2 linked regions of the Shimia isoporae genome follow. The protein of the gene in region 1 interacts with the protein of each later gene in a pairwise test. Links are inferred from orthologs where the notes say so. Each region holds a gene or a part of one and is shown in the gene's direction. Other genes may lie near its edges.

What was found.
Region 2: the proteins of BXY66_RS02755 (region 1) and BXY66_RS07980 interact in binary tests that used the Escherichia coli proteins (3 or more experiments, as listed by UniProt). The link is inferred for Shimia isoporae from one-to-one orthologs.

What each region holds. Positions count from the first base shown.
Region 1 is NZ_SMGR01000001.1:552,165-559,083, reverse strand. Bases 1,853-5,363 are described here. They hold BXY66_RS02755 (2-oxoglutarate dehydrogenase E1 component), read left to right. Parts: upstream 1,853-2,202; coding sequence 2,203-5,163; downstream 5,164-5,363. Other genes in these bases: odhB (2-oxoglutarate dehydrogenase complex dihydrolipoyllysine-residue succinyltransferase), read left to right, coding at 5,167-5,363; BXY66_RS02760 (hypothetical protein), read left to right, coding at 1,853-2,033. Outside these bases: sucD (succinate--CoA ligase subunit alpha), read left to right, coding at 1-813; more of BXY66_RS02760, read left to right, coding at 999-1,852; more of odhB, read left to right, coding at 5,364-6,660; lpdA (dihydrolipoyl dehydrogenase), read left to right, coding at 6,808-6,919. UniProt on the Escherichia coli protein: E1 component of the 2-oxoglutarate dehydrogenase (OGDH) complex which catalyzes the decarboxylation of 2-oxoglutarate, the first step in the conversion of 2-oxoglutarate to succinyl-CoA and CO(2).
Region 2 is NZ_SMGR01000001.1:1,622,754-1,629,110, forward strand. The notes cover bases 1,520-4,468. They hold BXY66_RS07980 (ABC-F family ATP-binding cassette domain-containing protein), read left to right. Parts: upstream 1,520-2,043; coding sequence 2,044-3,894; downstream 3,895-4,468. Other genes in these bases: ndk (nucleoside-diphosphate kinase), read right to left, coding at 1,520-1,911; BXY66_RS07985 (MarC family protein), read left to right, coding at 3,929-4,468. Outside these bases: BXY66_RS07965 (AI-2E family transporter), read right to left, coding at 1-649; BXY66_RS07970 (TfoX/Sxy family DNA transformation protein), read left to right, coding at 1,084-1,413; more of ndk, read right to left, coding at 1,489-1,519; more of BXY66_RS07985, read left to right, coding at 4,469-4,558; BXY66_RS07990 (retropepsin-like aspartic protease family protein), read left to right, coding at 4,606-5,187; BXY66_RS07995 (DNA polymerase III subunit chi), read right to left, coding at 5,257-5,724; BXY66_RS08000 (leucyl aminopeptidase), read right to left, coding at 5,730-6,357. UniProt on the Escherichia coli protein: Genetic data indicate it may be involved in ribosome assembly or function.

The sequences.
Region 1 (6,919 bases):
GAACAAGCCATCGCATATGGCACCAAAATGGTCGGCGGCGTGACCCCGGGCAAAGGTGGCAACGACCACCTCGGCCTGCCGGTCTTCAACTCCGTGCACGAAGCCAAGGCAAAAACCGAAGCAAATGCCTCCGTGATCTACGTCCCGCCGCCCTTCGCGGCCGACTCGATCCTCGAAGCCATCGATGCGGAAATGGAACTGATTGTCTGCATCACCGAGGGCATCCCGGTGCTGGACATGATGAAGGTGCAGCGCGCGCTGGAAGGCTCCGCCTCCCGTCTGATCGGCCCCAACTGCCCGGGCGTCATCACTCCCGACGCCTGTAAAATCGGCATCATGCCAGGCCACATCCACAAGCGTGGCTCCGTGGGCGTTGTGTCCCGCTCCGGCACCCTGACTTATGAGGCCGTCAAACAGACCGCCGACATCGGTCTGGGCCAGTCCACAGCCGTGGGCATCGGCGGCGACCCGATCAAAGGCACCGAACACATCGATATCCTCGACATGTTCCTGGACGACGACGAAACCCAGTCCATCATCATGATCGGTGAGATCGGTGGTTCCGCAGAAGAGGAAGCAGCCGAATTCCTCGCCAATGAGCGCAAGAAAGGCCGCTGGAAGCCGACCGCAGGCTTCATCGCCGGCCGTACCGCCCCTCCCGGCCGCCGCATGGGCCACGCCGGTGCAATCGTTGCCGGCGGCAAAGGTGGCGCAGACGACAAGATCGCCGCGATGAAAGAAGCCGGCATCGTAGTCGCCGACAGCCCCGCGGGCCTCGGCGAAGCAGTGCTCAAAGCCATCGAGCTCGGCTAAGTTGGCCGCTGCCCGGCATATCAAACCAATGCGGTGCCCGACCGATGAGACGTCGGACACCGCAGGCGGACTATACCCCACTCTTCAGGCCAAAGGACCAAAGCCTGAAGCAGGAACCGCTGTAACTCGCACCCGGATTTTTTGTAACGTCACCAAGTAACACGTTTCTACTATCGGAGCCCAAGTTGGACGCGATCATTCATATTGGCATGGAAAAGACCGGTTCGACCTCGATTCAGGGGTGGAAGGCTCTCAATGAGCTAGCTCTGCGCGAGCAAGGCGTCGTTCAGATGAAACAGACCGGCATGATAGGTCCGGATATGCAACTGCACCGCTGTGCTTCCTGGGTCGCTCACAAGGAGATCGGTTACTCCAAAAAGTCAGCGTTTGCCCGTATCGCTGCCGAACAAGCGCGCAAGTTACCCGCGATTCACGAACAGGCGTCTAACGAGCTGGAAAATCTATCAGCTCAAGACGGAGTCTTTCTAGGGTCTTGCGAGCATCTCTTCTCAATGTCTGCTGAACAAATAGAGGGCCTCGAAACCTTTCTGGCACGCTATTTTGGCAAGGTGACCTATGTCGTCTACATGCGTGAGCCTGTAGAGTGGTACGCGAGCCTCTATTCTCAAGTACTCCGCGCAGGTCACACAACGACCTTCTCTGAATATTCAGAAAGAGCCGACGGTGTACAAAAACGTATCTCTCGATGGAAAACCAACCTTCAATTGTGGTCTCAAACCGAGGGCGACCTCCAAGTCCGCCTACTTGAACGGGACACTTTGAAAAACGGCGATCTCTACGATGATTTCGCAGAAATCGTCGGCGTAACCGGTGCTTTTGATAGCCCAGAACGCATGAACGAAGCTATCGGTGCCGATTTCGTAAATTACGCAGTTGAGATCAACAAGGTGTTTGCAGGGAGGCCGCCGCTTCCAAGAAACCATCATCAACGCGGTCGCGTTATGCGTCACTTGAGTGACTTTTCCAGAAACGCTCCCAAACTAAAAATTGGCAATACGCAGGCGAAGGCAATCTACTCCGAAATTGACGGAATTCTTGAAGACATTCGCGGCGAATACTTTCCAGAACGGGAAAACCTATTTGTTGACCGTGATCACGGAGACGGTGTCGCCGCGACCGAACTCACAAGCGACCTGCGCACAGAAATCGACCAGAAGCTAGCGGAACAGCTCCTTCTGGACATCTGGAGCGCGCCATGAACTCAAAAACGGAAAAAAAGAAAGTGTTCTTCGCCTCCGCCAAGCCTCCCCGTTATGGCTTGGGCTCTTGGTCCAAGCCGAGGGCCTTCATCCGAAGGTTATAGAAAGTGATGCAGATTTTCGTTGCCATAAAAAACAAACCCGGTCCCAACCCACATGAGGTGCCAAAATGACCGACCAAAGCCCCAATGACATCTTCCACGCCTCTTCCTTCATGCAGGGGCACAACGCGGAATACCTCGAACAGATGTACGCCCGCTACGCCGCCGACCCCAATGCGGTCGACGACGTCTGGCAGGAATTCTTCCGCCAGCTTGGTGACGCGGAACTGGATGTAAAGGCTGAGGCCACCGGACCGTCATGGGCACGCACAGATTGGCCGCCGCAACCGACGGACGACCTGACCCAATCCCTGACGGGGGAGTGGACGGAACAGGTCGAGGCCAAGGCCGCGGGCAAGAAAATCAAGGAAAAAGCAGCCTCCTCTGGCGTGGAAGTATCGGACGAGGCAATCAAGCGTGCCGTGCTGGACTCTATCCGCGCCTTGATGCTGATCCGCGCCTACCGTATTCGCGGCCACCTGATTGCGGACATCGATCCGCTCGGCATGCGCGACCAGACCCCGCATCCGGAACTGGATCCGAAATCCTACGGTTTCACCGAGGCCGACATGGACCGCCCGATCTTCATCGACAAGGTTCTGGGTCTCGACATCGCCACGATGCGCCAGATCATGAGCATCGTGAAGCGCACCTACTGCGGCACCTTCGCGCTGCAATACATGCACATCTCCAACCCCGAAGAAGCCGGTTGGCTGAAAGAGCGTATTGAAGGCTACGACAAGGAAATCACCTTCACCCGCGAGGGCCGCAAGGCGATCCTGAACAAGCTTGTCGAAGCGGAAGGCTTCGAAAAATTCCTGCACGTGAAGTACATGGGCACCAAACGCTTCGGCCTGGACGGCGGCGAGAGCCTCATTCCGGCGATGGAGCAGGTTATCAAGCGTGGTGGCAACCTTGGCCTCAAGGAAATCGTCATCGGCATGCCCCACCGTGGCCGCCTTTCGGTTCTGGCCAACGTGATGGCCAAACCCTACAAGGCCATCTTCAACGAATTCCAAGGCGGCAGCTTCAAACCTGAGGACGTGGACGGCTCTGGCGATGTGAAATACCACCTTGGTGCCTCTTCTGACCGGGAATTTGACGGCAACAATGTCCACCTGTCACTGACTGCGAACCCCTCGCACCTCGAAGCTGTGAACCCTGTGGTTCTGGGCAAGGTCCGTGCCAAACAGGACCAGCTCAATGATGAGAACCGCACTCAGGTAATGCCGATCCTGCTGCACGGCGATGCGGCCTTTGCCGGTCAGGGTGTGGTGGCAGAGTGTTTTGCCCTCTCCGGGCTCAAAGGTCACAAGACCGGCGGCACAATGCACATCGTGGTGAACAACCAGATCGGTTTCACCACCGCGCCGCACTTCTCGCGTTCGTCCCCCTATCCGACAGACAACGCGCTGGTCGTCGAAGCACCGATTTTCCACGTGAACGGCGACGACCCGGAAGCCGTGGTACACGCGGCCAAAGTCGCGACGGAGTTCCGTCAGAAATTCCAGAAAGACGTCGTCATCGACATGTTCTGCTACCGCCGCTTTGGTCATAACGAGGGCGACGAGCCCATGTTCACCAACCCGGTGATGTACAAAAACATCAAGAAGCACAAAACCACCCTGACGCTCTACACCGAGCGTCTGGTGAAGGACGGCCTGATCCCCGAAGGCGAAATCGAGGATATGAAAGCGTCGTTCCAGGCTCATTTGAACGAAGAGTTCGAGGCCGGAAAAGAATTCAAACCCAATAAGGCTGACTGGCTCGACGGACGCTGGTCTCACCTGGACAAACGCGGCGAAGACTACGAACGCGGCCAGACTTCGATCAAGGATGATACTCTCGTCGAAATCGGCAAGGCGTTGTCTTCGGTGCCAGAAGGCTTCCCCCTGCACAAAACCGTGGGACGTTTGCTGGATGCGCGCGGTAAGATGTTCTCAGGCGGAAAAGGTTTTGACTGGGCAACGGCAGAAGCAATGGCCTTTGGCTCGTTGCTGACCGAAGGCTATCCGGTGCGACTGGCAGGTCAGGACGCCACCCGCGGAACCTTCTCGCAACGCCACTCCGGCATCGTGAATCAGGAAACCGAAGAACGGTACTACCCGCTGAACAATATACGTGCCGGACAGAGCCAGTACGAAGTGATCGACTCCGCGCTGTCGGAATACGCGGTTCTCGGTTTCGAATACGGCTATTCGCTGGCAGAACCGAACGCACTGACCCTCTGGGAGGCCCAGTTCGGCGACTTCGCCAATGGCGCTCAAATCATGTTTGACCAGTTCATCAGCTCCGGTGAAAGCAAGTGGCTGCGCATGTCTGGCCTGACAGTCCTTCTGCCGCATGGCTTCGAAGGTCAGGGGCCGGAACACTCCTCTGCACGTTTGGAACGCTTCTTGCAGATGTGCGGCGGTGACAACTGGATCGTTGCCAACTGCACCACGCCGGCGAACTACTTCCACATTCTGCGTCGACAGCTGCACCGCACCTTCCGTAAGCCTTTGATCCTGATGACCCCGAAATCCTTGCTGCGCCACAAACTGGCGATCTCGGATGTCGAGGATTTCACTGAGGGTTCTTCTTTCCACAGGGTGCTTTGGGATGATGCCGAAAAAGGTCATTCCGATACAAAGCTGAAGAAGGACAAGGACATCAAACGTGTCGTAATGTGTTCGGGCAAAGTCTACTACGACCTGCTCGAAGAACGCGACGCACGCGGCATCGACGACATCTATCTGATGCGGATCGAGCAATACTATCCGTTCCCGGCACATAGTCTCATCAAAGAGCTGGAACGCTTCAAAGGCGCCGAGATGGTCTGGTGTCAGGAAGAGCCCAAGAACCAGGGCGCATGGTCCTTCATCGAGCCCAACATCGAATGGGCGCTGACGCGCATCAAAGCCAAACACACCCGCCCGACCTATGCTGGCCGCGCCGCCTCGGCCTCGCCTGCAACCGGTCTGGCAAGCCAACACAAATCCCAACAAGAAGCGCTGGTGGATGCCGCGCTCTCCATGGAAGGAAACTGATCCATGACCGAAGTACGAGTCCCAACCCTTGGCGAGTCCGTCACCGAGGCCACCGTCGCAACCTGGTTCAAGAAGCCGGGTGACGCAGTCGCAGTCGACGAAATGCTCTGCGAGCTGGAAACCGACAAGGTAACCGTCGAAGTACCCGCCCCTGCCGCTGGCGTATTGGGCGAGATCGTAGCCGCCGAAGGCGACACTGTTGGCGTGGATGCCCTTTTGGCCGTGATCAACGCAGGCGAAGGTGCTGCACCCGCACCTGCCGCCGCGGAAGCCCCGCAATCGGCGCCTGCTGCGTCCGGTGGCAATGCCGTTGACGTCATGGTCCCGACCCTCGGCGAATCCGTGACCGAGGCCACCGTGTCCACTTGGTTCAAGGCCGTAGGCGACACCGTGGCGCAAGACGAAATGCTCTGCGAACTCGAAACCGACAAAGTATCCGTAGAGGTCCCGGCACCGGCCGCTGGCGTGCTGACCGAAATCGTTGCCCCTGAGGGCACCACCGTGGATGCTTCGGCAAAGCTTGCCGTGATCGGCGGCGCCTCGGCTGGCGCAAGCGCCGCTCCGGCTGCTGCCCCTGCACCGGCCGCAGCTCCGGCGGCGTCCGCAGACGTAGAAAACGCGCCATCGGCGAATAAAATGATGGCTGAAAAAGGCATTGACCCTGCTTCCGTTACAGGCACAGGCCGCGACGGTCGCATCATGAAAGAAGACGTGATGAAGGCCGCGTTGGCTCCGGCACCGGCTGCCGCCGCCGCACCCACTGCCGCACCACGCGCGCCGGTCGCAGCGGAAGACGAAGCGCGTGAAGAACGGGTGAAAATGACCCGTTTGCGTCAGACCATCGCGCGCCGTTTGAAAGACAGCCAGAACACTGCAGCGATGCTGACGACCTACAACGAGGTCGACATGGGCGCGGTGATGGAACTGCGCAACCAGTACAAAGCCGAGTTCGAAAAGAAACACGGCGTACGTCTGGGCTTCATGTCCTTCTTCACCAAGGCCTGCTGTCACGCGCTGAAAGAAGTGCCCGAGGTGAACGCCGAAATCGACGGCACCGACATTGTCTACAAGAACTTCGTGCACATGGGCGTTGCCGCCGGTACACCGACTGGTCTTGTGGTGCCTGTGATCCGCGATGCCGACAGCATGTCCTTTGCGGAAATCGAAAAAGCGATTGCAGAGAAAGGCAAGCGCGCCCGCGACGGCAAACTGTCGATGGCGGAAATGCAGGGCGGCACCTTTACGCTCTCCAACGGCGGCGTCTACGGCTCGCTGATGTCCAGCCCGATCCTCAATCCGCCACAGTCCGGCATCCTTGGCATGCATAAAATTCAGGACCGTCCGATGGCAATCAACGGCGAAGTTGTGATCCGCCCGATGATGTATCTGGCATTGTCGTACGACCACCGCATTGTGGACGGCAAAGGCGCTGTGACCTTCCTCGTGCGCGTCAAAGAAGCGCTCGAAGATCCGCGTCGCCTGCTGATGGATCTCTGATCAGAGTAGGGGCGCCGATCAATGGATCTGGCGCCCCAGTTTTATTTGCTCGCATCTGGCAACTCGCGTACCGACGCGATACCGATGTAATACCGACGCGATACAGACCCGCGATTTCGGGCTTCGCAAACCAAAGGAAAATGACCCATGTCCCAATATGACGTCATCATCATCGGCGCTGGCCCCGGCGGCTATGTCTCCGCCATCCGCTGCGCCCAACTGGGCCTCAAGACCGCGATTGTCGAAGGCCGCGACACCC
Region 2 (6,357 bases), 1.1 Mb from region 1 along the record:
TGAAACAATAACTACCTAACCCCGTCAGGATACTAACAAAGGTTTTGATGCCTACGTATCGTTGCAACCCAAGCGACACGCCTTCGCCCATTTTCTGAACACGGGCCAAAACTTCCGGCTCGGGAAACGCAATTTCGAGCTTGCGCCGCATTGGCCCGCGCTCCACCAGCATGAACGGAATATAGAGCAGCACCAGCAGCAGTCCGCTCAAAAAACCACCCGCCGAACTGATCGCACCTGTTGCAAACCCCGCGATCTCCATCTCGGAAAGAGCCGCCTTGGCTGCCTCAAAATTCTGATCGCCAACCAGAGCCACAATTCGGGTCAGAATACTGTCAAATCGCGCTTCATACCGCGGCACGGCTTCGGTCACCGACCCAGCCTGGGACGCAAAAATAGTGACGATGACCCACAGGCCAAAAAGCACGGCACAAAGTGCGGCCAGATGCGCGATCGCTGCTGGAACATGCCGCCCGCCAATCCGCAGATCTCTGACCCTGTCGACGATCGCCGTCACGAGGACAAAAAGCAAAATCGCAATCGACAAGGGCACCAGGACTTCGGCTGCAAACACCAATCCTGCTACCAAAAAGAAACCGCTGACCACAAAGTACATCAAGGGACGTAACACGGTCACTCCACCAGCCATTCCGGCCTCCCAATTGCCTGCGATCAATCGTTCAACAAATCCTCGCAGACACCGTTGGCCTGCGCTCAGGCTTCAACTCTGCGGAGCCAAACCCGTGTAAGCAAGGAATTTTTTTGGCCGTCAGCCCCGGTCAACACTGTGGATTCCAAGACACAACGGCAAGAAATCACCTCATTTCCGGCACGCACAAGTCCAAGACCTGTGTCATGATCCGAGAACACAAAGTCGGCAAAAGCCGTCAATCGGGCAATAGACCCGCAACCATTGGAGCAGTTTCATGCCTTACGTGACCACACCCGCTGGCCAAAAGCCCGCGCCGACTGCAAAGCCTGAGAGCAAGTCCCAACCAAAGCCGGAAAAACCAAAACCGATTTTCACCGACTGGGCCTCCATCTGACGGTTGCGCTCTATCTGCGGCGGATTAAGCTGCAGTCATGAGCACACCGATTTCGTCCATTCGCAATTTGGGTCCAGCTTACGAGCAGGCCTGTGCACGCGCAGGCATTAGTTCGGCCGAAGAAGTTCGCGAATTGGGGCCGGACGAAACATACGCCCGTCTGCTCAAAACCGGCACTCGCCCGCATTTCATAGGTTATTATGTTCTGGTGATGGGCCTTCAAGGCCGACCTTGGAACGACTGCAAGGGCAAGGAAAAAGAGGCCCTGCGCAAGCGCTTTGACGCAATCAAGGCGTCCTCCCATGACAAAGGGCGATCTGATCTCGAAGCCGCACTCGACGCGATTGGCGTGATAGAGAAACGATAAAAGCCTGCCCACAAAAGAAAAACGCGAGAGGTTTCCCTCCCGCGTTTCAATTCATCCATCTGAAGGACGGTTGGCTTAGCCCACCAGCTCCAGACCGGAGAAGAAGTATGCGATTTCAACCGCTGCAGTTTCCGGTGCGTCAGAACCGTGAACGGAGTTTTCACCCACAGACTCTGCGAACTCGGCGCGAATGGTGCCCGGTGCTGCGTCGGCAGGGTTGGTTGCGCCCATAACTTCGCGGTTTTTCGCGATGGCGCCTTCGCCTTCCAGAACCTGTGCAACGATCGGCGCAGACGCCATGAATTCGCACAGTTCGTCATAGAACGGACGTTCTTTGTGCACGGCGTAGAAAACACCAGCTTGTGCTTTGGTCAGGTGGATGCGCTTTTGAGCAACGATGCGCAGGCCAGCTTCTTCGAACTTGGCATTGATCGCGCCGGTCAGGTTACGGCGGGTTGCGTCGGGTTTGATGATCGAGAAGGTGCGTTCCAGAGCCATGTCTGTTTTCCTCTAACTGTGGCGCGGACACCCTGCCCGCTTCCGGTTCCAAATTGGCGCCCCGATAGCACGGCAAATCCAACTTGAAAAGCAGTGATTGACGCCGCGCCGCGCATGGGTCACACCGCGCTCATGCTCAAGATTTCTGACATCTCCTATTCCGTCGAAGGCCGCCCTCTCTTTGAGGAGGCCTCCGCCACCATTCCACCGGGTCACAAGGTGGGCCTGATCGGCCGCAACGGCGCAGGTAAAACTACGCTTTTCCGTTTGATACGGGGGGAGCTGTCATTGGAGGGCGGAAGCATCAGCCTGCCCCAGCGGGCCCGGATCGGCGGTGTCGCCCAAGAGGTGCCGTCAAACGAGGTTTCACTGATCGACACGGTATTGGCAGCGGACACAGAACGCGCTGACCTGTTGGCCGAATCCGAAACCGCCACTGACCCCGCGCGCATCGCCGAAATTCAGACCCGACTGGCAGACATCGACGCATGGAGCGCCGAAGCCCGCGCCGGATCGATCCTCAAAGGCCTTGGCTTTGACCACGAGGATCAGCAAAAACCCTGCTCCGCCTACTCCGGCGGCTGGCGAATGCGCGTGGCCCTCGCCGCTGTCCTGTTCTCGGAACCTGACTACCTTTTGCTCGATGAACCCACAAACTACCTCGACCTTGAAGGTGCGCTGTGGCTGGAAAACTATCTCGTCAAGTACCCCCACACCGTACTGATCATTTCCCACGACCGCGAACTCCTGAACCGGTCCGTTGGTGCGATCCTGCACCTGGATGAACGGAAACTGACCTACTACACCGGACCCTATGACCAATTTGCCCGCCAACGGGCAGAGCAACGTGCGGTTCAAGCGGCGGCAGCCAAAAAGCAAGAAGCACAACGGGCGCATTTGCAAAAATTCGTCGACCGGTTCAAGGCAAAGGCGTCAAAGGCGAAACAAGCGCAAAGCCGTGTCAAAATGCTGGAGAGGATGACGCCAATCACAGCGCCGGAAGACGCAGCACGAGTGGTTTTCACCTTCCCGACCCCGGAAGAACTGTCCCCGCCAATCATCGCTATTGAAGGCGGATCCACTGGGTACGGCGACACCGTCGTGCTGAAGAATCTCAACCTGAGGATCGACCAGGATGACCGTATCGCCCTGCTGGGCAAAAACGGTCAGGGCAAGTCTACTCTCGCAAAACTATTGTCGTCCCGCCTTGACGCTATGGGCGGCAAATTCACCAAGTCCTCCAAACTGCGCATCGGTTTCTTTGCCCAGCATCAGGTGGACGAACTCTATGTCGACGAAACCCCGATCCAACACCTAATGCGCGAGCGCCCCGATGAAGGTCAGGCCAAACTGCGGGCACGTCTCGCAGGCTTTGGCCTTATGGCCGCGCAAGCCGAAACCGAGGTGGGCCGACTTTCGGGCGGTCAGAAAGCGCGTCTTTCGCTTCTGCTCGCCACGCTGGACGCGCCACATCTTTTGATCCTCGACGAACCGACCAACCACCTCGACATAGAAAGCCGCGAGGCCCTCGTCGAAGCCCTCACTGCCTACTCTGGCGCGGTCATCCTCGTCAGCCACGACATGCACCTGCTGACGCTGGTTACAGATCGGCTTTGGCTTGTTAAGGACGGCACGGTCAAACCCTATGAGGACGATCTTCCGGCCTATCGCAAGCTTTTGCTAACTTCTGACAAGCCAACCGGAAAACCCAAAGCCGACAAACCAGCGCCCAAAAAGGCCAGCCGTGACGACATCCTTGCCCTTCGCGCAGAAGTTAGAAAATGCGAAGACCGCATCGAAAAACTCAACGAAATGGCAGACAAATTGGCCACCAAACTTGCCGACCCAACGCTTTATGAGGATGCGAAACTCGGCGAAATGGAGGTCTGGCAGAAGAAATATGCCGAAGTGCGCGATGCACAAGACCGCGCTGAGGACCTCTGGATGACCGCGCTTGAAAAGCTTGAAAAAGCCGAAGGCTGACTGCTAGCCTCACTTCAACGACACAGGACCCTGCATGGAAACCGCCGCGCTTGTCACTGCTTTTGTGACGCTTTTCGTGATCATCGACCCGATCGGCCTCCTGCCGATCTACATTTCGTTGACCCAGGGCATCCCTGCCAAACAACGCCGCAGCATTGCTATCCGTGCCTGCGTAATTTCCGTCGTTCTGCTGTCCCTGTTTGCCTTTATGGGTGAGGCCGTACTCGGCTTTGTCGGCATCTCCATGCCTGCCTTCCGAATTGCAGGCGGACTGCTTCTGTTCATCACTGCTTTCGACATGCTCTTTGAACGCCGCACAAAGCGGCGCGAGGGACAGGCAGAAGAAGCAGAGGAAGAACCCGATCACGAAGATCCCTCGGTCTTCCCTCTGGCAATGCCACTAATTGCAGGCCCGGGTGCCATCACCACGGTAATCCTGCTGGTCGGTCAATATTACGACACCCAGTCAAAACTCCTGATGCTTGGAGTTGCGGTTTTTGTTGTCCTGATCCTTTTTGTCCTATTCCTGACCGCAGGGTTTTTCGAACGTGCTCTGGGGCGCACCGGCATCATCGTCGTCACGCGCCTCTTCGGGATGCTTCTGGCAGCGTTGGCGGTTCAGTTCATCCTTGACGGACTGCGTGATGTAGGCATGTTGGGATAACTCTTTTTTCCTGACTTTTCAGACCTATATCTTACTCAGGAGGTATCATGACAGGCGACGATTTCGGCCATATGGCGTATCTGATGCTGCTCTTGGTGTTTGTCGGGTTCTGGTTTGTCGGCGCACAAAGAGAACGCATCGGCAAAACACTTCAATATGCAGCAATCTGGGCGTTGATTTTTCTGGGCGCCATTGCCGCGGTCGGACTTTGGGAAGACATCCGCTCAACCGTGAAACCGGTACAAACCGTACTCATGGATGAAGGCCGCATTGAACTTCCACGTTCCGGCGACGGGCATTTTCACGCAACCCTTGATGTGAATGGCGCGTCCATTGCCTTTGTTGTCGACACTGGCGCCAGCGATCTCGTGTTGTCCAAACAAGACGCAGTACGCGCCGGTCTGGATCCGGACAACCTGCCGTTTTTTGGCCGCGCGATGACAGCAAACGGTCCCGTTGCCACTGCGCCAGTGCGCCTCGATGAGGTGCGCTTCGGCGGGTACACAGACCGCAATGTCCCCGCCAGCGTCAACGACGGCGAGATGTCCACCAGCCTTCTCGGCATGACGTACCTGAACCGCTTTTCCCAAATCACGATTGCAGGAAACAAGCTGATTTTGACGCGGTAGAGATCTGCACCATCGTCAGAAAACAGCAAGAACCCGATCAGATAAGAGTGAACAGACGCAAACCGCGACTTACCCCTCTTCCTTCTCCGCCTTCTTCTGCCAGTTGCCGCTTTCCTCAGACCAGTATTGCGCGGCGCAACCAGCGTCGGTCAGGTCTTTCCATTGGGTCCGCGCATATTGCACCGCATCCATGTCATGCCCGTCAAACAGGATACAAACCCGCTCGGCGTCCTTCACTTCTTGGGCGGACACAACTGCCCCGTCGATCGACATAATGCAGGTTGCCGCATTCGGTAACTCGACTTCAGTGGTCAGCAGGATCGGCTGCAACGCATCATGCGGTCCACCGGAAACCCCATGCGCAAGAAAGCTCTCGTCGCCCTGTAGCCAAAGCTTCTCGTCCAACCACATCATGCGGTCAGCATTGGTGCCGCGCACCACAACCCGCCAACCCGCGCCCCGTGCCTTCTCCAGCAGGATCGGCAACGTCGCGTCCATCGGCCTTTGTGTCAGGTGGTAAAAATACGCGGCACCCAAGGTACTTAGACCTCGAACCTATCTGCAACCAACCGGCTCAGAGCCATCACACCCCATCCGGTCGCGCCTTTGGGCGCAAGCGCCGTCTCGCCTTTCACACTCGCAACGCCCGCGATATCCAGGTGTATCCATGGCACGTCGTCCTGCACAAAACGGTGCAGGAATTCGGCTGCGGTCACAGACCCCGCCGGACGCCCGCCCACGTTCTTGAGGTCGGCAATGCGGCTCTTGAGTTGATCCGCGTAGGCCTTGCCCAATGGCATGCGCCAAGCGCCCTCACCCTCGGCAGAGGCAGCTTTCAGGAAGCCATTGCAGAACGCATCATCGTTGGAAAACACACCGGCGTTCTCATGGCCCAGACCGATAATGATCGCACCGGTCAGAGTGGCCAGATCCACCATCGCCGCCGGGCTGAAGCGCTCCTGTGCATAGTGCATCACATCACACAGAACCAGGCGTCCCTCCGCGTCGGTATTGATGACTTCAATTGTATCGCCCTTCATCGAGGTCACGACATCGCCGGGACGTGTTGCCCGACCAGACGGCATGTTTTCGACCAAACCCACAAGTCCGACAACATTCGCCTTGGCCTTCCGCAACGCCAGAGCCTTCATTGCTCCGGCAACAACACCG